One region of the Streptomyces sp. NBC_00341 genome, then DNA from elsewhere that is predicted to be linked to it. Evidence: predicted binding sites of a transcription regulator. Region 1 holds the regulator's gene; the other holds the start of a gene.

Region 1 (15,573 bases):
CCCCGAGCCGCTTGGAGACGCCGAGGGGCAGCGGGGTGCTGCTGCCCGGCATACAGGCGACGGTTTCTGAACAGCTGCCGTTGTCCTCCTCAAGGAGGACCTGATGAGAGGCGCCGAGCAGGCGCAACTGGAGTTGGGCACCGGCGAGATGGAGATCGAGCACGGCGAGCGCCGGGAGCGGTTCACGCCCCAGCGCCCAGGCCAGATCGGCGGCACGGGTGTCGGAATAGGCCGTATGGAGGGTCGTGAGCATGGGTCGGCTCCGCAAAACACACATGGACACATGGACAGGGGGGCGTCCCCGAGCGTGATGCACGTGGGAGGCGGGAAGCGCCCGATCAGGTCCAACTGGGGTCCGAGGGCTGAATGTTCTCTCCACTGAGGGAATCACGAACTAAGCCGCACTCGCAGTGTTTTTACCCAACTTGACGTGGTTTCCATCCCCTCGGGGGCCTTCCGGTTCAGGTGTTCACCGGCGACTCGCCGCACGGCCCAACAAAAAGGTGCCCGGCGGGACTTAGGGCCTGCCGCGGGTCTCCTGCGAACCCCACCCCGCCCCTCGTTCCCGCCGGGCACCTCCACCAGCACCGGGCTCGCGTACGCCCCGCCCGGTCGCGGACCAGCCGCCCCGTGTCAGCTGCCTCCGCCGCATCCGCCCCCGCCGCCACCGCACGAGGACCCGCCCCCGCAGGAATGGCCGCCGCCGCAGGAGTGGCCACCGGAGTGACCGCCGCCCGAGTGGCCCCCCGAGTGACCGCTGCCGCTGCCGCACGACGAGCCACCGCCGCCGCCCGCCCACCAGCTGCCGCCCGCCGAACCTCCACCGACCGCACCACCGCGGCGCTTGTACCCGGCCAGTGGCTTGTTGCGCTTCGCCGCGTCCGCCATCGACGCGACGAGAATCGCCACCGCCAAGACCACGAGCACGAGCACCGCACCGATTGCCAGCTTCACCGACCTCACGTCCTTCCGTCCCCCGAAGCGAGTCCCCCGCTTCTCACCGGTTCCTGCGTGCAGGAGAGATGCCCCCGCCCCCGTTCGACCAAAGCAGACTTGAGCAACTCCAGAGCTTCCGCGCAGGACGGCGGTCGCGACACGGGGACGTCCGCTGCTCAACACCCCGCACAACCTCGTGTTCGCGATCGCTCCGCGCGACCTCTTCGACCTCCCCTCCCCGCACCACGCGGGGGCAGGAGCGGCCATGAGTCAGGATGGCCCCCAGAGACTCGACGGGTACCCGAGTGAGAACGGTGGAGACATGAACACCAGGCCACTGCTGAACCGAAGGCTGGACGGACTCGGGACAACGATCTTCGCGGAGATGTCGGCACTGGCCACCGCGACGGGCGCGATCAACCTGGGCCAGGGCTTCCCCGACACCGACGGCCCCGAGGAGATCCGCGAGGCCGCCGTCCGCGCCCTGCGTGAGGGCAAGGGGAACCAGTACCCGCCCGGCACCGGAATCCCAGAGCTGCGCACGGCTGTGACCGAGCACCAGCAGCGCTTCTACGGCCTCGCCTTCGATCCCGACACCGAGGTCCTGGTCACCGCGGGCGCGACCGAAGCCATCGCCGCCACGATGCTCTCCCTGCTGGAGCCGGGCGACGAGGTCATCGCCTTCGAGCCGTACTACGACTCGTACGCGGCCTGCATCCAGATGGCCGGCGCGACGCGTGTTCCCCTGACCCTCCACGCGCCCGCTTTCCGCCCGGACCTCGACGCCCTCCGTGACGCAGTCACCGACCGCACCCGCCTGCTGCTCCTCAACTCCCCGCACAACCCCACGGGCATGGTGCTGACCCGGGAGGAGCTGACGGCCATCGCCGAGCTGGCGGTCGAGCGGGACCTGATCGTGGTGACGGACGAGGTATACGAACACCTGGTCTTCGAAGGCGAGCACATCCCGCTCATCTCCCTCCCCGGGATGCGCGACCGCACGGTCTCCATCTCATCCGCCGGAAAGACCTTCTCGTTCACGGGGTGGAAGGTCGGCTGGGTCACCGCATCCGCTCCGCTGGTAGCGGCGATCCGCACGACGAAGCAGTTCTTGACGTACGTGTCGTCCGGGCCGTTCCAGTACGCGGTCGCGGAAGCGCTTCGCCTGCCGGACGGCTACTTCACCGGCTTCCGCGAGGACCTGCGTGCCAAGCGCGACATCCTCGCCGAGGGGCTCACGGCAGCAGGCTTCGAGGTCTTCCGCCCCCAGGGCACGTACTTCATCACCACCGACATCGCCGTCCTCGGCGAGAAGGACGCCCTGGCCTTCTGCCGCAGCCTCCCGGAACGGTGCGGCGTGGTCGCGGTCCCCAACTCGGTCTTCTACGACGACCCGGAGGTCGGCCGCAGCCAGGTCCGCTTCGCCTTCTGCAAGAAGAAGGACGTCCTGCGCGAGGCCGCCTCCTGCCTGAAGCAACGGTAGGCGGCCCGAACGGCGTTGGGGCTTGGGCCGTGACACGGGGGGTGTCCCTACCCCGTTCCGGATGACCACCCCATCGTGCGGGCCGGCACCGTTCGGGCATCGTGAGCCGGGCGCGGGAGGGCGGGGTTTCGCGGCCCCGCATCCGACCGCCTCAACAGCGTTGACCGGGCTCGCTACGACGGAGGAAGAACACGTGACCACGTACAAGCGCACGCTGGGTGGAGCAATCGCATTGGCCGTGGCGGCCGGCGTGCTGGGAGGCGTGCTGCCGGAGAGCGTCGCCGCCGCGTCACCCGGGGCCGTATCCGCAGCCGCACCGTCCCACCATGCCCCCGACGACGCCCGGCTGCGCGCCCTCCTGCACCGGCTGACCACCGTGGACGGTGCGCCCGGGGCGCTCATCGAGACGCGTGGTCGGCTTGGCAGCTCTTCGCTGACCAACGGTGTCGCGGACGTGCAGAGACAGACGCCGGTGCGCGGCGACAGCAGGTTCCGGATCGGCAGCATGACCAAGACGTTCGTGGCGACGGTCGTACTGCAACTGGTGGGTGAGCACCGCGTGGCCCTGGACGCGCCGGTCGAGCGCTACCTGCCGGGCGTCGTCCGCGGCCCCGGCGGCGACGGGCGGGTGATCACCGTCCGGCAGTTGCTGCAGCACACCAGCGGCCTGCCCGACTACCTCGCCTACCTCAGCCCGCAGGACATCCTCAAGGACCCTCTCGCCCACCACGACGCTCGCGACCTGGTGAACATGGCCCTCGCCAACCCCCCGGCCTTCCTCACGCCCGGCGACGGTTGGAAGTACTCCAACACCAACTACCTGCTGGCCGGCATGCTCATCGAGAAGGTGACCGGCCACACCTACGGTGAGGAGATCCGCCGGCGTGTCATCAGGCCGCTCGGGCTGCGCGCGACGTCCGTACCGGGTGACAGCCCGGCGATCTTCGGCCCGCACCCCCGCGGATACGCTCGGCCGGGCCCGGACGCGCCGCTGATGGACGTCACCGCGATCAATCCGTCGGTCGCGGGCGCGTCCGGCGAGATGGTATCCAGCGCACGTGATCTCAACCGCTTCCTGGGCGCGCTCGTAGGCGGCAGGCTGCTACGTCCGGCGCAGCTCAAGCAGATGATGACGCCCCCGCCGCACCCCGGTGCGGACGGCCGGGACTACGGCCTGGGCCTGGAGCGGTGGACCCTGCCCTGCGGCGGCGTCTACTGGGGCCACGGCGGCGACATCTTCGGGTACGAGACCCTGGGCGGCGCCACGGCCGACGGCAGACGGGCGACGGCCATGGTGAACGTCGACCCGGGCGGCACGGACGCCCAGGACGACGACATGCGGGCGGCCGTCGAGACGGCGCTCTGCCAGGGCCGGCCCACGGCGGCTCGCTGACGCACGCCGACACGTGGCACCTCGTGTGCGGCCGCGGTGGCGCCGCGGCTGCCCGACAGCTACTTCGACACGCTGCGCGCGGATCCGCGCGCCAAACGGGACCTGTTGAGCGGCGGGCCGCTCAACGAGGCCGGCTTCCAGATCGCTGTGAGCGCTGTGAGCGGGCGCGCATGACGGAGCCCGGCGCGGGGGCGGTCCGGTCGGACCGTGCCCGCGCCGGGCTCCGTGGGACGGGGGAGGCTCAGGCCTCGGGAGCGTCCTGCTCCGCGCCTTCCGCCTTCTCCTCGGCCGGGGCCAGGCCGAGGCGCTCCAGGAGCCACTTGTCGAACTCGATCGAGGCCCGCACCCAGCTGACCGTCGAGGAGACGAAGTGCTCCAGGCTGACGCCGGTGCCGATGAGCATCTGCGCCTCACCGATCAGGCGGACCGAGGTGGTGGTGTCCTCGGCGCCCTCCTCGGGCTCGTGCGTGTGCGTGTAGACCTTGGGCCACAGGGTGCGGCGGTTCCAGTCGTCGATCGCGTCGAGCAGGACCGGACGCTGGTCCGTGTCGTGCGGGCGGTCGTAGAACGTACGGACCGAGAAGACCTGCTGCTCGCCCTCACCACGGAACATGAAGTACGTGCGGAAGTCTTCCCACGGCGCCGCGAGGTCGCCCTCGTCGTCGAGGACGTACTTCAGCTCCATCTGCTCCAGGAGCTGCTTGACGAGGTCCTGGTCAGGGACGACGGGGCCCTCCGGTCCTGCCGCCTGCGGTTCGGGCTGGCCCCCGAAGTTAGGAATCGAGGACGGATCGATGCTCACCGTAATTTCCCTTCGTGCGGTTGGCTGCCATCCTCTCGCATGCCGGGCGGGGCATGGCAAGCGGGAACGGCCCCGATCCGCCACAAGCTGATATCCAGCCGGTGCGGACCGGGGCCGCCGGTCGCCTCGCGGGTGCTCGGGTCAGTTCGCCGCGCCGACGGCCAGACCGTCGCCGTCCCGGTCCACCCGGACCGTGTCGCCGTCCGTGACCTCACCCGAGAGGATCTTCTTCGCGAGCCGGTCACCGATCGCCGTCTGGATGAGCCGGCGCAGCGGCCGGGCACCGTAGGCCGGGTCGTTGCCCTCCTCCGCCAGCCAGGCCAGGGCGGCCGGGGTGACGTCGAGGGTCAGCCGGCGGTCGGCCAGCCGCTTGGCGAGGCGGTCGATCTGGAGCCCCGCGATATGGGCCAGCTCGTCGCCGGACAGCGCGGAGAAGACCACCAGATCGTCCAGCCGGTTCAGGAACTCCGGCTTGAAGGAGGCCCGTACGACGTCCAGGACCTGCTTCTTCTTCTCCTCCGGCTTGGTCAGCGGGTCGACCAGGTACTGGCTGCCGAGGTTGGACGTCAGGATCAGGATGGTGTTGCGGAAATCCACCGTCCGGCCCTGTCCGTCGGTGAGCCGCCCGTCGTCCAGGACCTGGAGCAGGATGTCGAAGACCTCGGGGTGGGCCTTCTCCACCTCGTCCAGCAGGACGACGCTGTACGGGCGGCGGCGGACCGCCTCGGTGAGCTGGCCGCCCTCCTCGTAGCCGACGTAGCCGGGCGGGGCGCCGACCAGCCGGGCCACGCTGTGCTTCTCGCTGTACTCGCTCATGTCGATGCGGACCATGGCCCGCTCGTCGTCGAAGAGGAAGTCCGCGAGGGCCTTGGCCAGCTCCGTCTTGCCGACGCCGGTCGGGCCGAGGAAGAGGAAGGAGCCGGTGGGCCGGTCGGGGTCCGCGATTCCGGCCCGGGTGCGGCGCACCGCGTCCGAGACGGCCTGCACGGCCTGCGTCTGCCCGATGAGGCGCCTGCCCAGCTCCTCCTCCATGCGCAGCAGCTTCTGGGTCTCGCCCTCCAGCAGCCGGCCGGCCGGGATGCCGGTCCAGGCGCCGACGACATCGGCGATGTCGTCCGGGCCGACCTCCTCCTTGACCAGGGTCTCCTTGGGCTCCTTCGCGGCCTCCTGCTCGGCCTCCGCGGCCTCGGCCAGCTCCCGCTCAAGACCCGGGATCTCCCCGTACAGCAGCTTGGACGCGCTGTCGAAGTCGCCGTCGCGCTGCGCGCGTTCGGCCTGTCCGCGCAGCTCGTCGAGGCGCTCCTTCAGCTCACCGACCCGGTTGAGGCCCTGCTTCTCCTTCTCCCAGCGGGCGTTGAGGCCGCGCAGCTCCTCCTCCTTGTCGGCGAGGTCGCGGCGGAGCTTCTCCAGGCGCTGCTTGGACGCGGCGTCCGCCTCGTTCTTGAGGGCCAGCTCCTCCATGTGCAACCGGTCGACGGCACGCTGGAGTTCGTCGATCTCGACGGGCGAGGAGTCGATCTCCATGCGCAGCCGGGAGGCCGCCTCGTCGACGAGGTCGATCGCCTTGTCGGGAAGGAAGCGCGAGGTGATGTAGCGGTCGGACAGGGTCGCCGCCGCGACCAGCGAGGAGTCCGCGATCTGCACCTTGTGGTGGGCCTCGTAGCGGCCCTTGAGCCCGCGCAGGATCGCGATGGTGTCCTCGACGGACGGCTCCGCCACCAGCACCTGCTGGAAGCGGCGCTCCAGGGCCGGGTCCTTCTCGATCCGCTCGCGGTACTCGTCGAGCGTGGTGGCGCCGACCATCCGCAGCTCGCCGCGGGCCAGCATGGGCTTGAGCATGTTGCCCGCGTCCATGGCGGAGTCGCCGCCCGCACCGGCGCCGACGACGGTGTGCAGCTCGTCGATGAACGTGATGATCTGGCCGCCGCTCTCCTTGATCTCGGAGAGGACGGTCTTCAGCCGCTCCTCGAACTCGCCGCGGTACTTCGCGCCCGCGACCATCGCGCCGAGGTCCAGCGAGACGAGCCGCTTGTTCTTGAGGGACTCGGGGACGTCGCCCTTGACGATGCGCTGGGCGAGCCCCTCGACGACGGCGGTCTTGCCGACGCCGGGCTCACCGATGAGCACCGGGTTGTTCTTGGTGCGGCGCGAGAGCACCTGGACGACGCGGCGGATCTCCTGGTCCCGGCCGATGACCGGGTCGAGCTTGCCCTCGCGGGCGGCCGCGGTGAAGTCCGTACCGAATTTCTCCAGGGCCTTGTACTGGCCCTCCGGGTCGGGTGTGGTCACCCGGCGCCCTCCCCTGCTCTTCTCGAACGCGTCCAGCAGCTTCTTCGCACTGGCACCCTGTCCGTCGAGGATCTCACCGGCACGGCCGCCCTTGGACGCGATCCCGATCAGCAGGTGCTCGGTGGAGATGTAGTCGTCGCCCAGCTCCTTGGCCCGCTGCGCCGCGTCGGAGATCACCGCGAGCAGCTCGCGGTTGGGCTGCGGGGGTGCGACGGTCGACCCGGTCACGCTGGGCAGTGCGGCCAGCAGCCGCTCCGTCTCGGTGCGAACGGCGATCTGGTCCGCATCGACGGCGGCCAGCAGATCGACGAGATTCTCGTTGTCCTCACCCGCGAGCAGCGCCAGCAGCAGATGCCCCGGGGTCAGATCGGGGTGCCCGTCCTTCACGGCCCTGCTGGTGGCCGCGTTGATGGCGTCCCGGCTCCTGTTGGTCAGCTCGGCGTCCACGTGCGCTCTCTCCTCCTTGCGAAGACTGGCCCGTACTCAATTCTGACACGATCAACGTGCACAAAGTTGAGTCTATTCCACTCAAGGCAAAAACCGGGCCACTCCCGCACCGCCACACACCCTTGCGCGCTGCCGCGCACCTCATGTCCGAGTGAACCGGCCGGGCGGCCCGCCCGCCACCGCGGGGCGTCGCCGGGCTGCCTACGCTGACCCCATGGCAGTCGACGTACGCGATCCCGGCCCCGAGTACCTGGCCTTCTGGCGCGAACCCCATGTATGCACCCTCACGACCCTGCGCCCCGACGGCACCCCGCACGTGGTCCCGGTGTGCGTGACGTACGACCCCGAGGCCGGCCTCGCCCGCGTCATCACCGGCAGGCACAGCCGCAAGGTCGCCAACATCCTGGCCGCGGGACCGGACGGCGCACGCGTCGCGGTCTGCCAGGCGGAAGGGCGCCGCTGGGCGACCCTGGAGGGCGTCGCCAGGGTGCGCACGGAGCCGGACAGGGTCGAGGACGCGGTACGCCGCAAGACGGCCCGCTACGGGCGCGCGCCGAAGCCCAACCCGGACCGCGTCGCCATCGAGATCACCCTGGACCGGGCACTCGGCCGCGGCTGACCGGGGCACTTCCGTCCACCGGACGTCCCACCGGACATCCCATCGGACATCCCACCGGACGCGCACAGCACAGCACAACGGCGTCACCGTGTTCAGGTCACGGTGACGCCGTTGTGTGGGGGAGTGTCTGAGCGACGTGGAACGACGGGGGATCGCTCAGGCACTGCGGGGGGTGGCGGAGATGGCTTCGGGCTCGAACAGCTGGTGGTCACGCTGTGCGAGGTTCACAAAAATCATGTCGTAACGAATGGCGCAGCGCACCGGCTGCGGCGCCCCGCGCGGCTTGCGGAGACAGCGGTAGGCGCGAACCTCCCCGTCATCCTCACGAGCGACGATGACCGGGTCACCGAACAGAGTGACCATCAACGAATCACCACGGTGGGGGAGTGCCGTGACGAGGTCGATGAAATGCCACCCTGACCGGTAGGCGGTAGCCATTTCGCGCCTGAAGGTCCGGTCGTCCGGCGGGGTGGTCACAAGTCTGCCCTGTTCTCCACGGAATTCCCCCAGCCCACGTCGGACTGGTGAAGGTCACCGGCAGCGGCGGGCTGGACATAGCCCCAACCGACATCGCCCAGGTTGGCAGGGCCGGCGGCAGCGGGCTGGACATAGCCCCAGCCGACGTCACCCTGGTAGACGGCGCCGACGGCGGCGGGCTGCACGTTGCCCCAGCCGACATCGACCTGGTGAACACCACCGACGGCAGCGGGCTGCACGTTGCCCCAGCCGACATCGACCTGGTGAACACCGCCGACAGCGGCGGGCTGCACATACCCCCAGCCGACGTCACCCTGGTAGGAGTCGCCGGCAGCGCTTGCCTGCGCATTGCCCCATCCAACGTCCGGAGTAGAGCCATGCGTCACGAGCAGCAGTGCAGCAGCCGCGAACGCAGTGCCAAGCACTGAGCGAAGCATTCTCTTGTTCATAGTCGGCTTCGTCCTCACTTGATGGATCCTCTCCCCCGCTCTTCAAGAGACGATGGCTTATTCGGACGCGTCAATGCCACAGGAGCGATGCATCATGTTCCTGAATGTTCAGGACCCTGGGGGGTGGAGTTTTGCCTATAATGGACACGAAACCGGCACATACTCATGCGGTCACTGACCTGTGCACCGAGGGCGCCAGGCTGTATGCGGCGGCGCTCAGCGTGGGTCGCCTGGCCCGCTCCGAGGTCAGGACCGCACCCTGCCTCGTCAAATTCGGGCTCCTGCTGCCCGACCCGGACGACGCGTCGTGGCTTCGCCCGGTTCCGCCTTCCGCCGCCCTGGCTCAGCGTCTTCACCCGCTGGAACGCGAGATCCAGGATCGCAGGCGGACGTCCGTCGAACTGACCGATGCCTTCGAACCGTTCCTGGCCATCAGTGCCCAGAGCCCCGCGCCGACGCACGCGATCACGGTGCTGGAAGGCATTGACCGGATCAACGGAGCCCTTGACCTTGCCATCGCCGAGAGCCGGAGGGAAGTGCTGACGGTCCAGCCAGGGGGCAAACGCAGCGAGGAAGTCCTCAGCGAGGCCCTGATCCGCAGCAAACCTCTCATAGATTCCGGCATCAGGGTCCGTACTCTCTACCAGCACACCGTCAGGCACAGCCAGCGCACGTTCGCCTACGTCGACCTCATGGCGGGCGCCCGGATGGAGATCCGCACGCTTGAGGAGCTCATCGAGCGCCTCATCATCTGCGACGACACCGTGGCCTTCATCCCGGTCCAGGACGAACTGCCCGTCGCCCTGGAACTACGGCACCCCGGGCTGGTCACCTACCTGACGAAGGTCTTCGAGCAACTCTGGCGCCGAGCCGTCCCGCTGGACGAGGCGGCTCCGTACGACCCGGCCCGCGACGGCATCACAGGCGTCCAGCGCGCCATCGCCACGCTGCTGATCGAGGGGCACGTCGACGAGGCGATAGCCCGTCGGCTCGGCATGAACGTCCGCACCTGCCGCGCCCATGTCGCCAAGCTGTCCGCTGTGCTGGGAAGCACGAGCCGCGCCCAGCTCGGCTACCTGATCGCCCAGTCAGGAATCCTCGATCAGGACTCCTGACCGGCCGGCACCGGTTTCCGGCTCCCCCACGACATCCACGGTGGACCGCGAACCACGCTGCCGCCACCGTCATCCTGCCCGGACCGCCATCGAACCGGAACGACGGCGGAGCCCGTCCCCCCGGATCGACCGGGGGGACGGGCTCCGCCGTCGGCGAATCGGACCCGCTCAGTCCTTGGGCCGCTTGGGCCGCCAGACCACCAGTGCGCTGGTGTGCTGCACGTCCTGGTACGGCACCAGATCGCGCCGGTAGGAGGCGTGCACCTGGGCCTCGCGCTGCTGGAGCGCCGCGTCCGCGCCGTCCACGGCCGCCGAGAGCTCGGCGATCCGCTGCTGGAGCGCGGCGACCTGGTTCTCCAGCTCGATGATGCGCTTGATGCCGGCCAGGTTGATGCCCTCGTCCTGCGACAGCTGCTGCACGGTGCGCAGCAGCTCGATGTCGCGGGCCGAGTAGCGCCTGCCGCGCCCGGCCGTGCGGTCGGGAGAGACCAGGCCGAGGCGGTCGTACTGGCGCAGCGTCTGGGGATGGAGTCCCGAGAGCTGGGCCGCGATCGAGATCACGTACACCGGGGACTCGTCGGTCAGCTGGTACGGATTACGTCGGCGGCCGTCCATCTCAAGCTCCCTTCGCTGCCTGGAACAGCTCCGCCCGCGGGTCCTGGTCCGCGGTGGCCTTGCGATAGGCCTCCAGGGCGTCCCGGGCGTCCGTGCCCAGGTCCTTGGGGACCACCACCTCCACGGTGACCAGCAGGTCGCCGCGGCTGCCGTCCTTGCGCACCGCGCCCTTGCCCCGGGCGCGCATGGTGCGCCCGTTGGGCGTGCCGGCCGGGAGCTTCAGGGTGACCGGGGGGCCGCCGAGGGTGGGCACCTTCACCTCGCCGCCGAGCGCCGCCTCCGTGAAGGTGACGGGCACCGTGACCGTGAGGTTGTCGCCCTTGCGGCCGAAGACCGGGTGGGCGTCGACGTGGACGATGACGTAGAGGTCACCGGCCGGTCCGCCGCGCTCGCCCGGACTGCCCTTGCCGCGCAGCCGGATCCGCTGGCCGTCGGAGACGCCCGCCGGGATCCGCACCTGCATGGTGCGGGACGACTTCGCCCGGCCGCTGCCCTTGCAGACGTCGCAGGGGTCCTGGGCGATGAGGCCCCGGCCCTTGCAGTCCACGCAGGGATCGGTGAGCGAGAACCCGCCGCCGGTGCCGCGCGAGACCTGTCCGGTGCCGACGCAGGTCGGGCAGACCCTGGGGGTGCCGTTCTTGTCGCCGGTGCCGGAGCACGCCTTGCAGGGCGCCTGGCTGGACATCCGCAGCGGGACCGTGGCCCCGTCGACCGCCTCGGTGAAACTGAGCGTCACCTCGGACTCGATGTCCTGGCCGCGGCGCGGCTGCACCCGGGTGCCAGCGCCGCCGCCCCGGTTGAAGAGGCCGCCGAACACGTCGCCCAGCCCGCCGCCACCGCCGCCGAAGCCGCCGGCTCCGCCGCCCTGGCCGCCGCCGCCCGGGGTGCCTCCGAAGAGGTCGCCCAGGTCGAAGTTGAAGTTGCCGCCGCCGCTGCCGGGTCCGGGGCGGAAGCCGCCGTTGCCGAAGAGGGCGCGGGCCTCGTCGTACTCCTTGCGCTTCTTGGTGTCACCGAGGATGTCGTTGGCCTCGGAGATCTCCTTGAAGCGCTCCTCCGCCTTGTTGTCACCCTTGTTGGCGTCCGGGTGGAACTCGCGGGCGAGCTTCCGGTACGCCTTCTTGATCTCGGCGTCCGTGGCGTCCTTCGGGACGCCGAGAACCTTGTAGTAGTCCTTCTCGACGAAGTCCTTCGTACTCATCGACGTCCCTCCTTCCGGACGACCGGCCCGGGGCCCCGCGTACGGATCGGGCCGGTGTGCGGCGTGATCCGTGCGCGAGGCCCGGTGGCCGGGCGGTGTGCTGCCAGGTGGTCGGACGGAATGTCAGACCTCCTCGCCGCCACCGCTCTCCTCGTCGGCTGCCTGCTCTTCTTTCGTGTCCTTCGCGGCCGCGGGCGTCGCCCCCGGCTGGGGTTCGGCCACCGCCACCCGTGCGGGACGGATGGTGCGCTCGCCGATCCGGTACCCGGGCTGCAGGATCGCCACGCAGGTCGTCTCGGTGACGTCCGGCGCGTACGAGTGCATCAGGGCCTCGTGGATCGTCGGGTCGAAGGGCTCGCCCTCCTTGCCGAACTGCTGCAGGCCGAGCTTGGCGACGACCGTCTCCAGCGATTCGGCCACCGACTTGAACCCGCCCAGCAGCTCGCCGTGCTCCCGGGCCCGGCCGACGTCGTCGAGCACGGGCAGCAGCTCGGACAGGAGACCCGCGACCGCGATCTCCTTGACCGTGACCCGGTCCCGCTCCACGCGGCGGCGGTAGTTCTGGTACTCGGCCTGGAGCCGCTGGAGGTCTGCGGTGCGCTCGGAGAGCGCGGTGCGGACCTGGTCCAGCTGTGCCGTCAGACCGGCTGTCTCGTTCGCGTCCCCGGCGGGGGCCGCCGCCTCCTCGGAAGAGGGGGTGGCGGCCTCCGTCCCGGCGTCTTCAGAGGTGGCGCCGGAGGGGACGTCGGGCTTCTCCTCGAAGCCCGGAGTCTCCTCGGTCACGCCGCACCGCCCTTGGTGTCCTTCTCGTCGTCGACGATCTCGGCGTCGACGACATCGTCCTGGCCGTCGGCCTGGGCCTGCTCGGCACCCGGCTGGCCGTCGGCCTGCGGGCCGCCCTCGGCCTGGGCGTTGGCGTACATCGCCTGGCCCAGCTTCTGGGAGACGGCCGCGACCTTCTCGGTGGCGGTACGGATCTCGGCGGTGTCCTCACCCTTGAGCTTCTCCTTCAGCTCGGTGAGGGCCTCCTCCACCTCCGTCTTCACGTCGCCGGGGACCTTGTCCTCGTTGTCCTTGAGGAACTTCTCCGTCTGGTAGACGAGCTGCTCGCCCTGGTTGCGCGATTCGGCGGCCTCGCGGCGGCGGTGGTCCTCGTCCGCGTACTGCTCGGCCTCTTCACGCATCCGGTTGACCTCGTCCTTCGGCAGCGAGGAGCCACCGGTGACGGTCATCTTCTGCTCCTTGCCGGTGCCGAGGTCCTTGGCAGCGACGTGCATGATGCCGTTGGCGTCGATGTCGAACGCGACCTCGATCTGCGGCACGCCACGCGGGGCCGGCGGCAGACCGGTCAGCTCGAACATTCCGAGCTTCTTGTTGTACGCCGCGATCTCGCGCTCGCCCTGGTAGACCTGGATCTGCACGGACGGCTGGTTGTCCTCGGCCGTCGTGAAGATCTCGGAGCGCTTGGTCGGGATCGTGGTGTTGCGCTCGATGAGCTTCGTCATGATCCCTCCCTTGGTCTCGATACCGAGGGACAGCGGGGTCACGTCGAGGAGCAGGACGTCCTTGACCTCACCCTTGAGGACACCGGCCTGGAGCGAGGCGCCGATGGCGACGACCTCGTCCGGGTTCACACCCTTGTTGGCGTCCTGGCCGCCCGTGAGCTCCTTGACGAGCTCGGCGACGGCCGGCATACGGGTCGAGCCACCGACGAGAACGACGTGGTCGATCTCGGAGAGCTGGATGCCCGCGTCCTTGATGACGTTGTGGAACGGGTTCTTGCAGCGGTCCAGGAGGTCCGCGGTGAGCTGCTGGAACTGCGAGCGCGTGAGCTTCTCGTCCAGGTGCAGCGGGCCCTCGGCCGACGCCGTGATGTACGGCAGGTTGATCGTGGTCTCCGTCGAGGACGACAGCTCGATCTTCGCCTTCTCCGCGGCCTCGCGGAGACGCTGGAGAGCCATCTTGTCCTTGGACAGGTCCACGCCGTGCCCGTTGGCGAACTGCTTCACCAGGTAGTCGACGACGCGCTGGTCCCAGTCGTCACCACCGAGGTTGTTGTCACCGTTGGTGGCCTTCACCTCGACGACGCCGTCACCGATCTCCAGGAGCGACACGTCGAAGGTGCCGCCGCCGAGGTCGAAGACGAGGATCGTCTGGTCGTCCTTGTCGAGCCCGTACGCCAGCGCGGCGGCCGTCGGCTCGTTGACGATGCGCAGGACGTTCAGGCCCGCGATCTCGCCGGCCTCCTTCGTCGCCTGACGCTCGGAGTCGTTGAAGTACGCCGGAACGGTGATCACCGCGTCGGCGACCTTCTCGCCCAGGTACGACTCGGCGTCACGCTTCAGCTTCTGCAGGATGAAGGCGCTCATCTGCTGCGGGTTGAAGCTCTTGCCGTCCAGGTCGATCTTCCAGTCAGTGCCCATGTGGCGCTTGACGGAGCGGATGGTCCTGTCGACGTTCGTCACTGCCTGGCGCTTGGCGACCTCGCCGACCAGAACCTCGCCGTTCTTCGCGAAGGCGACGACGGACGGCGTGGTCCTGGCGCCTTCGGCGTTGGTGATGACGGTGGGCTCGCCGCCTTCGAGAACGCTGACGACGGAGTTAGTCGTGCCCAGGTCGATGCCGACCGCACGTGCCATTTCAATTCCTCCAACTGACTACTTGAGTGGATCTGGCTCAAGGATGCATGACATCGCCCTCGGAGTCAACAGACCTGAGTCGAGGCGACTCAACTATCGTGCACGCACCTCGCGCCACCAGCGAATTGTCCGCCTTCGTGACGGCGGACACACATCAGGCACACGTCGCATACGTGCCGCATGGGACGAATCCGAACCGCTCCCCGGCGACACCTGCCCGCCTCGTGGGCCACACACCCCCCACCATCATCGCGCCATGGGATCGTTCTGTCACAAAATGCCGTGAGCCGCACAAAACCGGCACCCGATCACCCCAGGCATCCGATACCGGACAGCGACACCAGGCAGGTGTGAACGATGCAGACGCAGAGGCCGAGACGACGGCAGGTGCCGGGGCGCAGCCGACGGCGGGTGCGGGGACCGCGGCAGACGCGGGGACAGCGGCAGGGGTGGAGTCAGCGGCCGGGCCCGGCGCGGCGCCCCTGGCAGCCACCGCGACCGCCCCGCGCGGCGCGCACCCGCACAGCTCTCGCCCGCCTGAGAGCCCTCACCCCGCCGCGCCCCACCACCAAACGCACCCTGGACCTGCTTCTCGGCTCGGCCCTCCTGCTGCTGGCCGCCCCCGCCCTCGCGGCGGCCGCCCTCGCCCTCGCCGTGCGGCGGCGCCCCGGCGGCGTACTGGACCGCTCCCCGCGCACCGGACCGGCGGGCAGGCCCTTCGTACTGCGGTCACTGCGCACCCGGCGGCTGCGGCTCGACGTGCTCTCCCGGCTGCCGCACGTCGTACGGGGCGAGCTCTCCCTGGTCGGCCCCGAACCGCTGGCACCGGGCGACGAACGGGGCACGGCCGCCGGTGCGAGAGACTGGCGGCGCGAACTGAAGCCCGGACTGACCGGCCTGGCGCAGGTACGCCGCCGCTCGACGATGCCGTGGGACGAGGCGGACCTCCTCGACCAGCACTACGCCGAGCACCGGAGGACCGCCCTGGACCTGGCGATCCTGGCCGAGGCCGTACACAGTCCGCTGCGCCGGGCGCTCGGCGGACTCGTCCGGCGCGGCCAGGCATGCCTGAGCGACACAGATCACCGCCTGCCCAACTACAGCGTGGCGG
Region 2 (15,573 bases), 2.0 Mb from region 1:
CCGGGCATCATCCACGCGCTGAAGAAGCAGGGCTACACCTTCGTGACGGTCCCCCAGCTGATGGCGCCCGCCGAGCCGGTCCCGGGCACGATCTACCGCCCGTAGGACCTCGCGTACGCGAAACGGCCCGCCTCCCCACGAGGGGGCGACGGGCCGTCCGTACCGGCCGGGTACGTGCTGCCACGCCCGTCACGACATGGCACCTACGCCGCGGCCGGAATCCTCCGCTCCGCCAGGGCCGAGGCCGGGGCGAGGGCGATCTCCAGGACCTGGCGGACGTCGGTGACGGGATGGACCTCCAGGGTGTCCAGCACCTCGGCGGGGACGTCGTCCAGGTCGGCCTCGTTGCGCTGCGGGATCACCACGGTGGTGATGCCTGCGCGGTGGGCGGCGAGCAGCTTCTGCTTCAGACCGCCGATCGGCAGCACCCGTCCGGTCAGCGACACCTCACCGGTCATCGCCACATCGGTGCGGACGAGGCGTCCGGAGAGCAGCGAGGCCAGCGCGGTCGTCAGGGTGATGCCCGCGCTCGGGCCGTCCTTGGGGACCGCGCCCGCCGGGAAGTGGATGTGCACGCCCCGGTCCTTGAGGTCCGCGACCGGCAGCTCCAGCTCCGCCCCGTGCGAGCGCAGGAAGCTCAGCGCGATCTGCGCGGACTCCTTCATGACGTCACCGAGCTGGCCGGTGAGGGTCAGTCCGGACGCACCGGTCTCCGGGTCGGCGAGCGAGGCCTCGACGAAGAGGACGTCACCGCCGGCGCCGGTCACCGCGAGCCCGGTGGCCACGCCCGGCACCGCGGTGCGGCGCTCGGCCGGGTCCTGGGCGGACTCGGGGACGTGGTGCGGCCGGCCGATGAGGCCGCGCAGGTGCTCATCGGTCACCGTGAACGGCAGCTCCCGGTCGCCCAGCTCGTGCTGGGCCGCGACCTTGCGCAGCAGCCGGGCCACGGAGCGCTCCAGGTTCCGGACGCCGGCCTCGCGGGTGTACTCGCCGGCCAGCTTGCGCAGGGCGGACTCGTCGAGGGTGACCTCGTCCGGCTCCAGGCCGGCCCGCTCCAGCTGGCGCGGGAGCAGGTGGTCGCGGGCGATGACGACCTTCTCGTCCTCTGTGTAGCCGTCGAGCCTGACCAGCTCCATCCGGTCGAGCAGGGCTTCCGGGATCGCTTCCAGGACGTTGGCGGTGGCCAGGAAGACGACGTCGCTGAGGTCGAGTTCGACCTCCAGGTAGTGGTCGCGGAAGGTGTGGTTCTGGGCCGGGTCGAGCACTTCGAGGAGGGCTGCGGCCGGGTCGCCCCGGTAGTCGGAGCCGACCTTGTCGATCTCGTCGAGCAGGACGACCGGGTTCATCGAACCGGCCTCCTTGATGGCGCGGACGATACGGCCGGGGAGCGCGCCGACGTAGGTGCGCCGGTGGCCGCGGATCTCGGCCTCGTCCCGGACGCCGCCGAGCGCGACGCGGACGAACTCGCGGCCCATGGCGTGCGCGACGGATTCACCCAGCGAGGTCTTTCCGACTCCGGGAGGTCCGACCAGGGCCAGCACCGCACCCCCACGCCGCCCGCCGACGACGCCGAGACCGCGGTCCGCGCGCCGCTTGCGCACCGCGAGGTACTCGGTGATGCGCTCCTTCACGTCCTGGAGGCCCGCGTGCTCGGCGTCCAGGATCTCCTGGGCGCCCTTGATGTCGTAGGCGTCCTCGGTCCGCTCGTTCCACGGCAGTTCGAGGACGGTGTCGAGCCAGGTCCTGATCCAGGAGCCCTCGGGGCTCTGGTCGGAGGAGCGTTCCAGCTTGTCGACCTCCTTGAGCGCGGCCTCGCGGACGTGCCCGGGAAGGTCTGCGGCCTCGACGCGGGCCCGGTAGTCGTCGGACTCGTCGCCGGATCCGGAGTCGCCGTTGAGTTCGGAGAGCTCCTTGCGGACGGCGTCGAGCTGGCGCCGCAGCAGGAACTCGCGCTGCTGCTTGTCGACGCCCTCCTGGACGTCCTTGGCGATGGACTCCGCGACGTCCTGCTCCGCGAGGTGTTCACCGAGCCACTGGATGGCGAGCTTCAGCCTGGCGACCGGGTCCGCGGTCTCCAGCAGCCGCACCTTCTGGGCGGTGGTGAGGAAGGGGGAGTATCCGGAGTTGTCGGCGAGGGTGGAGATGTCCTCGATCTGCTGGACCCGGTCCACGACCTGCCAGGCGCCGCGCTGCTTCAGCCAGCTGGTGGCGAGCGCCTTGTACTCCTTGGCCAGCTCGGCGACGGCGCCGGGAAGGGGGTCCGGGGCCGACGCGTCGACCCGAGTGCCCTCCACCCAGAGCGCGGAACCCGGTCCGCCGGTACCGGCGCCGATCCGTACCCGGCCGCGGCCCCTGATGAGCGCGCCGAGGTCTCCGTCGGAGAGCCGTCCGACCTGTTCGACGGTGCCGATGACACCGATGCCGGTGTAGGTGCCGTCGATGCGCGGGACGAGCAGCACCTCGGGCTTGCCGCCGCCCTCGCGGTCGACGGCCTGGGCGGACTCCACAGCGGCGCGTACGTCGGTGTCGGACAGGTCCAGAGGCACCACCATTCCGGGCAGCACGACCTCGTCGTCGAGCGGCAGCACAGGCAGGGTGAGCGGTGTGACCGCATTGGACTCAGTAGCCATGATCTCCCCTTCGGCAGTCAAGTTGAGCTATGCAGACTCAATGCTCCTGAGCCGCTCAATGTTCCCGGGGATGTGTTCGCTGTGAGCGATCAGCAGGACGACCGCCTCCGTGTGCCCCTCGTGCAACACGGAGAAGGGCCCGCGAAATCCCGCGTAATCCCGTGGAAGGCGTGGGCCGCGCCGGACAGGATGACGCCATGAACGATTTCGCGCGCCCCGCGCAGGCCCTGCTGGTCGTGGACGTCCAGAAGGCGGGGGTGACGGGCGAACGGGCGGTGCCCGGCGCGGCCGGACTCCTGGAGCGGGTGGCGGACCTGATCGACCGGGCCCGGCGCGGCGGCGCGCTGGTCGTGCACCTCCAGAACGACGGCGCGCCCGGCTCCGGCGACGAGCCGCACACCCCGGGCTGGGCGCTCCACCTGCCCGTCGAGGCCGGTCCCGGGGAGGTGGTGATCCGCAAGACCAGGGACGACGGCTTCGCGGGCACCCGGCTGGGAGAGCTGCTGAGCGGTGCCGGGGCCCGGTCGCTCGCGGTGTGCGGGGTGATGTCGGAGATGTGCGTCCAGGCCACCGCCCGTACCGCCCTGGCCCTCGGCCACCGGGTCGTCCTGCCGTACGACGCCCACGCGACGCAGGACATCCCGGCCGCCCCCGGCATCAGCGCCGCCGTCCCGGCCGCCGTGGTGTCCCGGGTCGCGGCGTGGGCGATCAGCGGCGACGCCGAGGTCACCGTGCCGGCCGCGGACGTGACGTTCGCCGCCCCGCCGTCCCCTCCGCACTGAGCCGCGAAAAGCGTTCGGCGTGGGATCGGCGACAGGGCAGAGTGCCTCTATGAACGAAGACAGAGGGCTGGAACCGGACGGCACCATCGCCCGCGAGGGCTCGCTGAGCCGGGTGCCGGAGCGGTTCGCGCCGGTCGTGGCGGCTGCCCGTTCCCGGATCTCCGAGGTCTTCGGCCCCGACCGGCTGGACAGTGCCTACATCTACGGCAGCATTCCGCGCGGCACGGCCGTTCCCGGCGTCTCCGACCTGGATCTGCAACTGGTCCTGCGCGCCGAACCCACCGAGGCGGACCGCGCCGACGCCGACGCCGTCGAGGCCGGACTCGACGCGTCGTTCGAGGAGATCGACGGCGTCGGCATCCTGCTGTCCGGCAGGGACACCGTGCTCAGCGACCTCGAACGCCATGACGCGGGCTTCTTCATCGCCTGCCTGTGCACCCCGCTGCTCGGCGACGACCTCGCCGGGCGGCTGCCGCGCTACCGCCCGTCCTCGCTGCTCGCCCGGGAGACCAACGGCGACCTGTGCCTGCTGCTGCCGCGCTGGCACGAGCGGGCGGCCGGGTCCGCGACGGACTCCGAACGCCGCGCCATGAGCCGCCGCGTCGCCCGCCGGATCGTGCGGACCGGCTTCACGCTGGTGATGCCCAGGTGGGGCGGCTGGACCAGTGACCTGACCGAGTGCGCCGAACTCTTCGCCCGCTACTACCCGCACCTGCCCGAGCGGGCCGAACAGATACGGCTGGCCGCCCGCACGGGCCACGCCCCCACCGCCGACCCGGCCGTCCTGTCGATGCTCGTCGACGACCTCGCCCCGTGGCTGGCGGCCGAACACATCGCGGCGCACGGCGAGAAGGCACCGCGCCCCTGAACCGGCCGGGCGGCGACCGGACCGTACCGGCCCCTGCCCGCTCGGGCACCCCACCCGCCCGGACACCGCGCCTCGGGCAACCCGCTGGCCCCGGCACCGCCGCGCGGGCCAGGATGGGCCCGACACCGAACGGCGGTGCCCGCACCCGCCGACCGAGCCACCGGAGACCCGCGCCATGCACCACACCTACGGCCCCGACGCCCTCGCCCCCGTCACCCTCGACCGCCGCGAGGGACCGTACGGGGAGGTCGTCCTGCGCAGGCGGGGCGACGACTTCGAGATCATCGCCAACGGGTGCTTCCTGATGGACACCTCGGACGGGCGCTCCGAGCGGCTGCTGATCGACGCCGCCCTGGCCGCGCTGCCCGCGGACCGGCCGGCCCCGGCCGTGCTCATCGGCGGCCTCGGCGTCGGGTTCTCGCTCGCGCGGGCCGCCGCGGAGCCGCGCTGGGGGCGGATCGCGGTGGTGGAGCGGGAACAGGCCATCGTGGACTGGCATCTGGGCGGGCCGCTGGCCGGGATCTCGGGAGAGGCGCTGGCCGATCCGCGGGCCGCGATCCTGACGGCGGATCTCGTCACCCATCTCCGTACCACTACGGAACGTTACGACGCGCTGTGTCTGGACATCGACAACGGGCCGGACTGGACGGTCACGGAGGACAACGGAAACCTCTACTCCCCCGCCGGTCTGGCCGACTGCCTCCGGTGCCTCACGCCCGGCGGAGTGCTCGCGGTGTGGTCGGCGCAGCCGTCCGCGGAGTTCGAGGAAGCCCTGCGCGATGCCGGATTCCATGGGGTTCGGACCGAAGAGGTGGGCGTTGCCCGAGGTGTGCCCGACGTGGTCCATCTCGCAATTCGCGCCGACTGAGATTCCCCCGCCGGGTATCCGGGCCCCCGGGACGCCCGGGGGCCAAGCGTCACAAGAGCGACACTCCGCCTCCTTCGCGCGGGTGGCGCGCCCCCGCACCCTTGCACCCTGCGTAGCCGGGAACCGTCCGCTGCCTTTACGCTGCTGACCGATAACGGGATCTCCCGCGAAATTCACAAGCGATAACCGTGCGTCCGGGGGAATGACCCCCGCGAGAACGGGCAGGGGCGGGGCGATGGAACAGACACACACCACCCACAACGGTGTCGCGGCCACCCCTGGCGCGCAGCGCCGGGTTCTGGTGGTCGAGGACGACGCGACGATCGTCGATGCCATTTCCGCCCGGCTGCGGGCCGAGGGCTTCCTGGTGCAGACCGCGCTCGACGGCCCCGCGGCCGTGGACGCGGCCGAGGCCTGGCAGCCGGATCTGATGGTGCTCGACATCATGCTGCCCGGTTTCGACGGGCTGGAGGTCTGCCGCCGGGTGCAGGCCCAGCGCCCGGTGCCGGTGCTGATGCTGACCGCCAGGGACGACGAGACCGACATGCTCGTCGGGCTCGGGGTCGGCGCCGACGACTACATGACCAAGCCGTTCTCCATGCGTGAGCTGGCGGCCCGGGTGCACGTCCTGCTGCGCCGCGTCGAGCGGGCCGCGCTGGCCGCTGTGACGCCGCGCAGCGGCATACTGCGCCTCGGTGAGCTGGAGATCGACCACGCGCAGCGCCGGGTGCGGGTGCGGGCGGACGACGTCCATCTGACGCCGACCGAGTTCGACCTGCTGGTCTGCCTGGCCAACACGCCGCGCGCGGTGCTGTCCCGGGAGCAGCTGCTGGCCGAGGTCTGGGACTGGGCGGACGCCTCCGGCACCAGGACCGTCGACAGCCACATCAAGGCGCTGCGCCGGAAGATCGGCGCGGAGCGCATCCGTACCGTGCACGGTGTCGGCTACGCCCTGGAGACCCCCGCGCCATGACCGTGCCCGGACCGGGGCTGCGGCCGTTCTCGATCAAGGCCAAGCTGGGCACTCTCGTCGTGGTCTCGGTCTTCATCACGACCGGGCTGCTGATGGTCGCCCTGCGCACCCGTACCGAGCTGCGGTTCATCACGGTGTTCTCGGTCATCGCGACCCTGCTGATCACCCAGTTCGTGGCGCACGGGCTGACCGCGCCGCTGGACGAGATGCGGGCCGTGGCCCGGTCGATCTCGCACGGCGACTACACCAGACGGGTGAGCGGCGCCGACCGGCGTGACGAGCTGGGCGATCTGGCCCAGACGATCAACCTGATGGCGGACGATCTGGCGGCCGTGGACCGGCACCGCAAGGAGCTGGTGGCGAATGTCTCACACGAGCTGCGCACCCCCATCGCGGCGCTGAGAGCCGTGCTGGAGAACGTCGTGGACGGGGTGTCCTCGCCCGATCCGGAGACCATGCGCACCGCCCTCAAGCAGACCGAGCGGCTCGGCAGGCTGGTGGAGACGCTGCTGGACCTGTCCCGGCTGGACAACGGCGTCGTCACGCTGAAGGCCCGCCGTTTCGAGGTGTGGCCGTATCTGTCGGGGGTGCTGAAGGAGGCGAACCTGGCCACCGGCCACCGCCGGCTGTCCTCCGGCTCCGGGAACTCCACCCGTAAGGACGTCCATCTCCATCTGGACGTGTCGCCGCCCGAGCTGACCGCGCACGCGGACGCGGAGCGGCTGCACCAGGTGGTGGCGAACCTGATCGACAACGCGGTGAAGCACAGCCCGCCGCACGGCCGGGTGACGGTGCGCGCCCGGCGCGGCGGTCAGCCCGAGTCACTGCATCTGGAGGTCCTGGACGAGGGCCCCGGCATCCCGGAGTCCGAGCGGCACCGGGTCTTCGAGCGTTTCAACCGGGGCGACGTGACGTCCCCGCACGGTCCGGGCAGCGACGGCGGCACCGGGCTCGGCCTGGCGATCGCCCGCTGGGCGGTGGATCTGCACGGCGGACGGATCGGTGTGGCCGAATCAGCTCGCGGATGCCGCATCCGCGTCACCCTTCCGGGGATCCATCAACCGCGAGGTTGACATAGGGTTCGAAGCGGAAGGGCACGTTCTGCGTGTTCTGTTCAAGGGGTACGGTCCAAGGGGCCGTAACTGCGGTCTCGCGTACCCGGAGCAATGCGGAACCAGGCTTGTTTCCCGCCATTTCCTGCGCCGAAACCCGACTTTCGATGTGACTTGCACGACGAAGACCGGCCCGGTCCGCATGGAACGGTCCGGGAGGCGTAGCCTTGATTTCCGCTGTCCACCACCTTTGTGAAGCGGAAGAGGGCGGTTGCCGCCGTGTCGTCTCAGTCCCCCAGTAACTCGAGCATCTCGACCGACCAAGCCAGCCCGGGTTCGAACCCGGCTGCTGCTTTCGGCCCCAATGAGTGGCTCGTCGACGAGATCTACCAGCAGTACCTCCAGGATCCCAATTCGGTCGATCGCGCCTGGTGGGACTTCTTCGCCGACTACAAGCCGGGTACGTCCGGCACGGCGGACAAGCCCGTTCCCGGCGCCGCAGCCGCGGGGGCTGCGGTGCCCACGGCTCCGGCCGTGACCGCGCCGACCGCCACCAACCACACCGCCCCTGCGGCGCCCGCGCAGCCCGCGGCCCAGGCTCCGGCCCCGGCCGCACCCGCTGCCCCGGCGCCCGCACCCGCACCCGCCCCAGCGGCTCCGGCCGCTCCGGCGAAGGCGGCTCCGGCACCGGCTCCCGCGAAGGCCGCCCCGGCTCCGGCCGCCAAGGCCGCCGCGGAACCGGCCACCGAGGCCCCTGCCGGGCCGGAGTACGTGACGCTGCGCGGCCCCTCGGCCGCTGTCGCGAAGAACATGAACGCCTCGCTGGAGCTGCCGACGGCCACGTCCGTCCGCGCCGTCCCGGTGAAGCTGCTCTTCGACAACCGCATCGTCATCAACAACCACCTCAAGCGCGCCCGGGGCGGGAAGATCTCCTTCACGCACCTCATCGGGTACGCGATGGTGCAGGCCCTCAAGGCCATGCCGGCGATGAACCACTCCTTCGCGGTGAAGGACGGCAAGCCGACCCTGGTCAAGCCGGAGCACGTCAACCTCGGCCTGGCCATCGACCTGGTGAAGCCGAACGGCGACCGCCAGCTGGTCGTCGCGGCCATCAAGAAGGCCGAGACGCTCAACTTCTTCGAGTTCTGGCAGGCCTACGAGGACATCGTCCGCCGGGCCCGCAACGGCAAGCTCGGCATGGACGACTTCACCGGCGTCACCGCCTCGCTGACCAACCCCGGCGGCATCGGCACCGTCCACTCGGTGCCCCGCCTGATGCCCGGACAGGGCCTCATCATGGGCGTCGGCGCGATGGACTACCCGGCGGAGTTCCAGGGCACCTCGCAGGACACCCTGAACAAGCTGGGCATCTCGAAGGTCATGACCCTGACCTCGACGTACGACCACCGGGTCATCCAGGGTGCCGCCTCCGGCGAGTTCCTGCGGATCCTCTCCCAGCTGCTGCTCGGCGAGAACGACTTCTACGACGAGATCTTCAAGGCGCTGCGCATCCCCTACGAGCCGGTCCGCTGGCTCAAGGACATCGACGCCTCGCACGACGACGACGTCACCAAGGCCGCACGGGTCTTCGAGCTGATCCACTCCTACCGGGTCCGCGGCCACGTCATGGCCGACACCGACCCGCTGGAGTACCGCCAGCGCAAGCACCCCGACCTGGACATCACCGAGCACGGCCTCACCCTGTGGGACCTGGAGCGGGACTTCGCCGTCGGCGGCTTCGCCGGGCAGACCCTGATGAAGCTCCGCGACATCCTCGGTGTGCTGCGTGAGTCGTACTGCCGCACCACCGGCATCGAGTTCATGCACATCCAGGACCCGAAGGAGCGCAAGTGGCTCCAGGACCGGGTGGAGCGTCCGCGCCCCGCGCCGGAGCGCGAGGAGCAGCTGCGGATCCTGCGCCGGCTCAACGCCGCGGAGGCGTTCGAGACGTTCCTGCAGACCAAGTACGTCGGCCAGAAGCGGTTCTCGCTGGAGGGCGGCGAGTCCGTCATCCCGCTGCTCGACGCGGTCATCGACTCCGCCGCGGAGGCGCGCCTGGACGAGGTCGTCATCGGCATGGCCCACCGCGGCCGGCTGAACGTCCTGGCGAACATCGTCGGCAAGTCGTACGCGCAGATCTTCCGCGAGTTCGAGGGCAACCTCGACCCCCGGTCGATGCACGGCTCCGGTGACGTCAAGTACCACCTGGGCGCCGAGGGCACCTTCACCGGTCTGGACGGCGAGCAGATCAAGGTCTCGCTGGCCGCCAACCCCTCGCACCTGGAGGCGGTCGACCCGGTCCTGGAGGGCATCGCCCGCGCCAAGCAGGACATCATCAACAAGGCGGGCACGGACTTCACGGTCCTGCCCGTCGCGCTCCACGGCGACGCGGCCTTCGCGGGCCAGGGCGTCGTCGCCGAGACGCTCAACATGTCGCAGCTGCGCGGCTACCGCACCGGCGGCACCGTGCACGTGGTGATCAACAACCAGGTCGGCTTCACCGCCGCCCCGGAGGCCTCGCGCTCCTCGATGTACGCGACGGACGTCGCGCGCATGATCGAGGCGCCGATCATCCACGTCAACGGCGACGACCCGGAGGCCGTGGTCCGCGTCGCGCGGCTCGCCTTCGAGTACCGGCAGACGTTCAACAAGGACGTCGTCATCGACCTCATCTGCTACCGCCGCCGCGGTCACAACGAGGGCGACAACCCGGAGTTCACCAACCCGCAGATGTACACCCTGATCGACAAGAAGCGCTCGGTGCGCAAGCTGTACACCGAGTCCCTCATCGGTCGCGGCGACATCACGCTGGAGGAGGCCGAGCAGGCGCTCCAGGACTTCCAGGGCCAGCTGGAGAAGGTCTTCGCGGAGGTCCGCGAGGCCACCTCGGCGCCGTCCCAGCCGCATGTCCCGGACGTCCAGGCCGAGTTCCCGGTGGCTGTGACCACCGCGGTGTCCTCGGAGGTCGTGAAGCTGATCGCCGAGTCGCAGGTCAACATCCCCGACTCGATCACGGTCCACCCGCGCCTGATGCCGCAGATGCAGCGCCGTGCCGCCTCCGTGGACAACGGCACCATCGACTGGGGCATGGGCGAGACGCTCGCCATCGGCTCGCTGCTGATGGAGGGCACCCCGGTCCGGCTCGCCGGCCAGGACACCCGCCGCGGCACCTTCGGCCAGCGGCACGCGGTGCTCGTCGACCAGAAGACCGGCGAGGACTACACCCCGCTGCTCTACCTCTCCGAGGAGCAGGCCCGTTACAACGTCTACGACTCGCTGCTCAGCGAGTACGCGGCGATGGGCTTCGAGTACGGCTACTCGCTGGCCCGCCCGGAGTCGCTGGTCATCTGGGAGGCCCAGTTCGGTGACTTCGTCAACGGCGCGCAGACCGTCGTCGACGAGTTCATCTCCTCGGCCGAGCAGAAGTGGGGCCAGACCTCCGGCGTCACGCTGCTGCTGCCGCACGGCTACGAGGGCCAGGGACCGGACCACTCGTCCGCCCGCCCGGAGCGCTTCCTCCAGATGTGCGCGCAGGACAACATGACGGTCGCCATGCCGACGCTGCCGTCGAACTACTTCCACCTCCTGCGGTGGCAGGTGCACAACCCGCACCACAAGCCGCTGATCGTCTTCACCCCGAAGTCGATGCTCCGGCTGAAGGCGGCCGCGTCGAAGGCGGAGGAGTTCACCACCGGTGGCTTCCGTCCGGTCATCGGCGACGATTCGGTCGACCCGAACGCGGTCCGCAAGGTCGTCTTCTGCGCCGGCAAGGTCTACTACGACCTTGAGGCCGAGCGCGAGAAGCGTGGCGTGACGGACACCGCGATCATCCGACTGGAGCGCCTGTACCCGCTGCCGGGTGCCGAGCTCCAGGCGGAGATCGCCAAGTACCCGAACGCCGAGAAGTACCTGTGGACGCAGGAGGAGCCGGCCAACCAGGGCGCGTGGCCGTTCATCGCGCTGAACCTGATCGACCACCTGGACCTGGCCGTCGGCGCCGACGTCCCGCACGGTGAGCGCCTGCGCCGCATCTCGCGGCCGCGCGGCTCCTCGCCCGCGGTCGGCTCGGCCAAGCGTCACCAGGCCGAGCAGACCCAGCTGCTCGACGAGGTCTTCGAGGCCTGAGCCGCACCTCACGAACCGGGGGCCCGGTCCCGCGCATCACGCGCGGGGCCGGGCCCCCGGCCGTTGCCGCCTGCCGTCGGGTTCAGATGATGAGCGGCTCGAAGAGCCAGAAGTCCGGTTCGGTATCCGCCGGTACGGTGGCGATCGCCGCGTAGCAGCGCACGGACAGCGGGTGCCGACTGCCCAGTTCGGCGTTGGCGCGCTCGCAGGTGGCCCGCCCCAGCTCGACGGCGGCCCCGGGCCGCCCCGTCCGGGCCCGCATGAGCACCGCGTTGAGCGCGCAGCCGATCGTCCACGGGTGGCTCTCCCCGACCGCCCAGGACATCCGGGTGCGGGCACGTTCGATCTCGTCGTACCCGTGGTCCCGGTCCCCCAGGGCCCATCGCATCAGGCCCAGGTTGCCCTGGGTGCCGACGGTGTACGGGTGCCGCTCGCCCAGCATCCGCCGGTAGCCGTCCACCACCTGTTCGTGCAGCTCCAGCGCCCGGCCGGGGTCGCCCGCCTCCCGTTCCGCGCCGGCCGCCGCCGTGGTGATCAGGAGGGTGAGCGGGTCGTGCTCGCCCAGCAGCCGCAGTGAGCTGTCCCTGGTGGCGGTGAGCGCCGGGAGGGCGGAACGGGCTCCCTCCAGGGCGTACTGGCAGAGCGTCAGGTGGTACTGGGCGCGCAGCGTCTGCGGATTGTTGCCGCCCATCCAGCGCAGATGGTGTCGGGCCGTCTGCCGCAGGGCGGTCTCCGCCTCCCGGTGCCGGCCGAGCAGCCGCAGGTCCATGGCGAGGTTGATCTCCGAGTACAGCGTGGCGGGCGCCCGCTCCGGCAGCACGGCACGCCGCCGCTCCAGGGTGAACTCGTCGGCCTCCAGGGCCTGTCGGTACCGGCCGAGCAGCCGCAGCGACACGGCGAGGTTGTTCTCCGCGTTGAGGGTCCGGGGGTCGTCGTCGCCCAGCAGCCGCCGGTAGCGGTCCCGGATCGAGAGGGACAGGTCCAGCGCCTCCCGGTAGCGGCCCAGGCCCCGCAGATCCGCGGCGAGCCCGCCGGCGGCGCGCAGGTGGTCCGGGTCCAGTTCACCGCGCTCGGCCGCCAGGAACTCGGCGGTGGTGCGCTCCACGGCCTCGCTGCGGGTGTAGTCGCCCAGGGCGCGCAGCAGGTTGGCGTAGTGGTGGCTCAGGTCCCGGATACGGGGATGGGCCGGGCCGAGCAGCGCCTGCCAGGACTCCATCGCGGGGGCGGCGAACCGGACGCCGCTGCCGTACTCGCCCGAAAGGTACATGTAACGGAGGCAGTTGAGGACCAGCCGCTGTACCGGTGGTTCCTCGCTCTCCAGGACCTCGGCCCATTTGAGGTGCGGGGTGAGCGCGGCGTAGGCCGGCCAGTGGCGGATGTCGGCGGGGTCGCCGGGGTCGGCGGCGGCGAGTGCCCGCCGGGCCGCTTCGCGGTAGACCGGGCGGTCGCTCCCGGCGATGCCGTCCCGGACGAACTGGTGGACCATGCGGTGGATCTGGAGCGCCTCGCCGTCCACGGCGGCGAGCGGGTCCGGGTCGGCCTCCAGGCGTACGGCGGAGCGGTCGACCAGATGACGCACCGCGCGCGCACGCCGGGCGTCGTCCGCCAGCGGGCCGGGGAGGGCGGCGCCGTCCAGCAGCCGTACCGGGATGGAGCCCGGCGCGAAGAAGGCGCAGAGTCGCAGCAGTTCGTAGGATTCCGGGGCGCTCTCGCGGAGCTGCGTCAGCTGGACCGACCAGCCCGTGTGGAAGGCGAGCGGGTAGTCGGCAGAGACCTTGACGACGTCGTGGCGCCGCGGGTGCTCCAGGAGTCCGAGGTACTCCTCGACCGGCAGGCCGGAGTCGGTGAGCCAGCCGGCGGTCTGGTCGAGCAGCAGCGGGAGGTCCTCCAGCGCCTCGGCCAGCCGGTCCGCCTCCGCGCGGGTCAGCCGGGGGGCGCGGCGCCGGATGAAGTCGACCGACTCCTCGCGCCGGTAGGCGGGCACCTCGACCGGTGTGTCCCGCCGCCCCTCCTCCTCCCCGGTGGAGCGGGAGGTGATCAGTACGTGTCCGGTGCCGGCCGGTACCAGGTCCCGGATCTGGTCCGGTTCGTCGGCCCCGTCCAGCACGACCAGCCACCGCTCGTGCGGTTCGCCGCGCCGCAGCGACTCGTGCACGGCGCGCAGCCGCTCCCCGTACTCCGGGCCGGTGGACAGGCCCAGTTCGGGCGCGAGTTCGGCGAGCTTCTGGCGGGTCGCGGCGCGCCGGTCGGCGGGCACCCACCACACCACGTCGTACTCGAAGCCGAACCGGTGGACGTATTCGGCGGCCAGCTGCGTCTTGCCCACCCCCGGCATCCCGGACAGGGTGACGGTGGCCCCGTCGGGCGCTCCCGAGTGGAAGGCCTCGCCGATCCCGGCGAGCAGTTCCTCGCGGCCGGTGAAGCGGGTGTTGCGGCGCGGCACCCCGCCCCACACCTCGGGCGTGTGGGCCGGGTGGTGGGGGCCGGGCCTGGCGGCGACGTCCTCGGGCAGCGGACCGGTGGGCAGCCCGAGGCGTACGAGCAGCCGGCGCTCGGCGTCGTCCGCGCCGACGCCGTACAGCTCCAGCGGGTCCAGCAGGGAGACCGCGCCGCGCAGCGGGGCGGTGTGGGTGAACCAGATCGCCGCGAACCGCTCGCGTTCCGGGCCGACGACCTCGCGCAGGGCCCGGTCCCACTCCTCGCGGCCGTGGCCGGCGAGCCGGACGTAGCGGGAGCTGAGCAGGAGCAGGATCCGGCCGCCGGTACGGGCCAGCGCCCGCAGGGTGTCCGCCGGCGAATCGCCCGTCCGGGGGTCCCGGCGCTTCCGATGGACCGTCACCCCGCGGCGTTCCAGCCGGTCCGCGGTCCATGCCGCCCAGGCCCGGTCGGAGTCGGCGTAGCTGAGGGTGATGGCGCCGTCTGCTCCGGAGGGGGAGGGGGACGACGGAGCGGGCGGGGCGGAGGTGTCCGGGGCCGGGGCGGAGGTGTCCGGGGCCGGGGCGGAGGTGTCCGGCCGGGGCCGCCGGGCCGTCACCGGTCCGCTGTTCCGCTCGGGCGGTTCGGCGCCCACGGTCTCGTCGACGTCCTCGGAGTCCGGCGGCCGCCCCGCGTACTTCCCGGCCCACGTCCCGACCGGTTCTGCGGACTCCTGGATGCGGCAGGGCAGTTCGGCCCTGCGGACCGGGGCGCCCCACTGGTTGGAGATGGTCAGGCGCAGTACGCCGGGCCCGGTCGCGGGGCCCGCGGTGACGAGGAACCTGGCAGGCCCGTACGTACCGCCGAAGCGGTGCAGTACGAGTCCCGGGTCGTCGAGCACCTCGCAGACGAAGTGCGGGGCACCGTCCAGGGAGACGCTGAAGGCCAGCTCCTCCTCCTCGTACGGCCACGCCTCGCTGTCCTCCTCGTCGCGGGCGTTCAGCGGGCCGCGCAGGTCGACGCCGACGCACTGGACCACCCCGGGTCCGACCTCGCTCAGCCAGCCCACGACGGGCTCGATCAGCAGCGGCCGCTCGTCACCGTTCACCGCGGGCCCCTCCCCCGCGCGGGCCGCCGTCCGGGGACCGGCCGGTGAGGTGCAGGGTGCTGAGCGGGTGCCCGTAGTACTGGAACATCAGGCTGTACAGCAGCCGCAGGGCGTTGCGCTGTCCCCGCTCGTCGAACGTGCCGTCGTCCCTGACCATCAACGGAACCCCGCCCTCCGCGAGAAACCTCTCGTGCGCTCCGGTCCGGAAGGCCCGCAGCGCCCGCGCCACCGGCCGGGCCGGGTCCGCGGTCACCGTCTCGACGAGCCCGCGGATCAGCTCGCGGGCCTCCGCGTCACCGACCTTCCCCGCGGTGACGATGCAGCCGCCCGCCCCGTTGCCGAGGAAGACCTCCGTGAAGCCCCGCAGATACTGCCTGCCGTCCCCGTCGTGGTCCAGGAAGCGGCCGGAGTGGCAGGCGTTGAGGCAGACCAGTGAACCGTCCCGGCCGAGCAGGCTCATGCCGTGGTCGTGGTACTCCGCCCAGGTCACATCGGCCAGGGTGAGTTTGCTGAGCTCCTGGTCGAAGGTTCCGTGACAGCCCATGTAGACCAGGCCGGTGGGGTCCGCGGTGTGTTCGTCCAGGCTTCTCAGGAAGGACACGATGCCGGAGTGCGGGCGGTGTTCGTAGCCGTGGAAGACCTCCCGGTCGGCGCGCATGTCCGGGTGGAAGTAGCCGAGCACCGCGCCGGCCGGGGCCGCGACACCGGTCGGGAAGTCGTCGCCGCCGCGGACCGCGTCGAACCAGCGCGCC

What was found. The regulator HspR, encoded in region 1, represses chaperone genes until heat shock. The targets are predictions, from matches to a motif close to TTGAGNNNNNNNNNCTCAA.
Region 2: the regulator HspR is predicted to act here: its motif matches at 2,653-2,671, upstream of lon (endopeptidase La).

What each region holds. Positions count from the first base shown of each region.
Region 1 covers NZ_CP108002.1:4,081,831-4,097,403, forward strand. The annotation lists gene OG892_RS18365 (DUF2617 family protein) at 1-253, opposite strand, end outside; gene OG892_RS18370 (hypothetical protein) at 634-954, opposite strand; gene OG892_RS18375 (pyridoxal phosphate-dependent aminotransferase) at 1,259-2,419, shown strand; gene OG892_RS18380 (serine hydrolase domain-containing protein) at 2,613-3,812, shown strand; gene OG892_RS18385 (YbjN domain-containing protein) at 4,054-4,614, opposite strand; gene clpB (ATP-dependent chaperone ClpB) at 4,756-7,350, opposite strand; gene OG892_RS18395 (pyridoxamine 5'-phosphate oxidase family protein) at 7,565-7,969, shown strand; gene OG892_RS18400 ((2Fe-2S)-binding protein) at 8,126-8,446, opposite strand; gene OG892_RS18405 (hypothetical protein) at 8,443-8,895, opposite strand; gene OG892_RS18410 (helix-turn-helix transcriptional regulator) at 9,036-10,010, shown strand; gene OG892_RS18415 (heat shock protein transcriptional repressor HspR) at 10,179-10,625, opposite strand; gene dnaJ (molecular chaperone DnaJ) at 10,627-11,823, opposite strand; gene grpE (nucleotide exchange factor GrpE) at 11,947-12,606, opposite strand; gene dnaK (molecular chaperone DnaK) at 12,603-14,462, opposite strand; gene OG892_RS18435 (sugar transferase) at 14,820-15,573, shown strand, end outside.
Region 2 covers NZ_CP108002.1:6,107,914-6,123,486, reverse strand. The annotation lists gene OG892_RS27755 (polysaccharide deacetylase family protein) at 1-105, shown strand, start outside; gene lon (endopeptidase La) at 204-2,630, opposite strand; gene OG892_RS27745 (isochorismatase family protein) at 2,828-3,412, shown strand; gene OG892_RS27740 (nucleotidyltransferase) at 3,462-4,280, shown strand; gene OG892_RS27735 (spermidine synthase) at 4,456-5,148, shown strand; gene OG892_RS27730 (response regulator transcription factor) at 5,384-6,121, shown strand; gene OG892_RS27725 (HAMP domain-containing sensor histidine kinase) at 6,118-7,194, shown strand; gene OG892_RS27720 (multifunctional oxoglutarate decarboxylase/oxoglutarate dehydrogenase thiamine pyrophosphate-binding subunit/dihydrolipoyllysine-residue succinyltransferase subunit) at 7,453-11,298, shown strand; gene fxsT (FxSxx-COOH system tetratricopeptide repeat protein) at 11,381-14,821, opposite strand; gene OG892_RS27710 (CHAT domain-containing protein) at 14,811-15,573, opposite strand, start outside.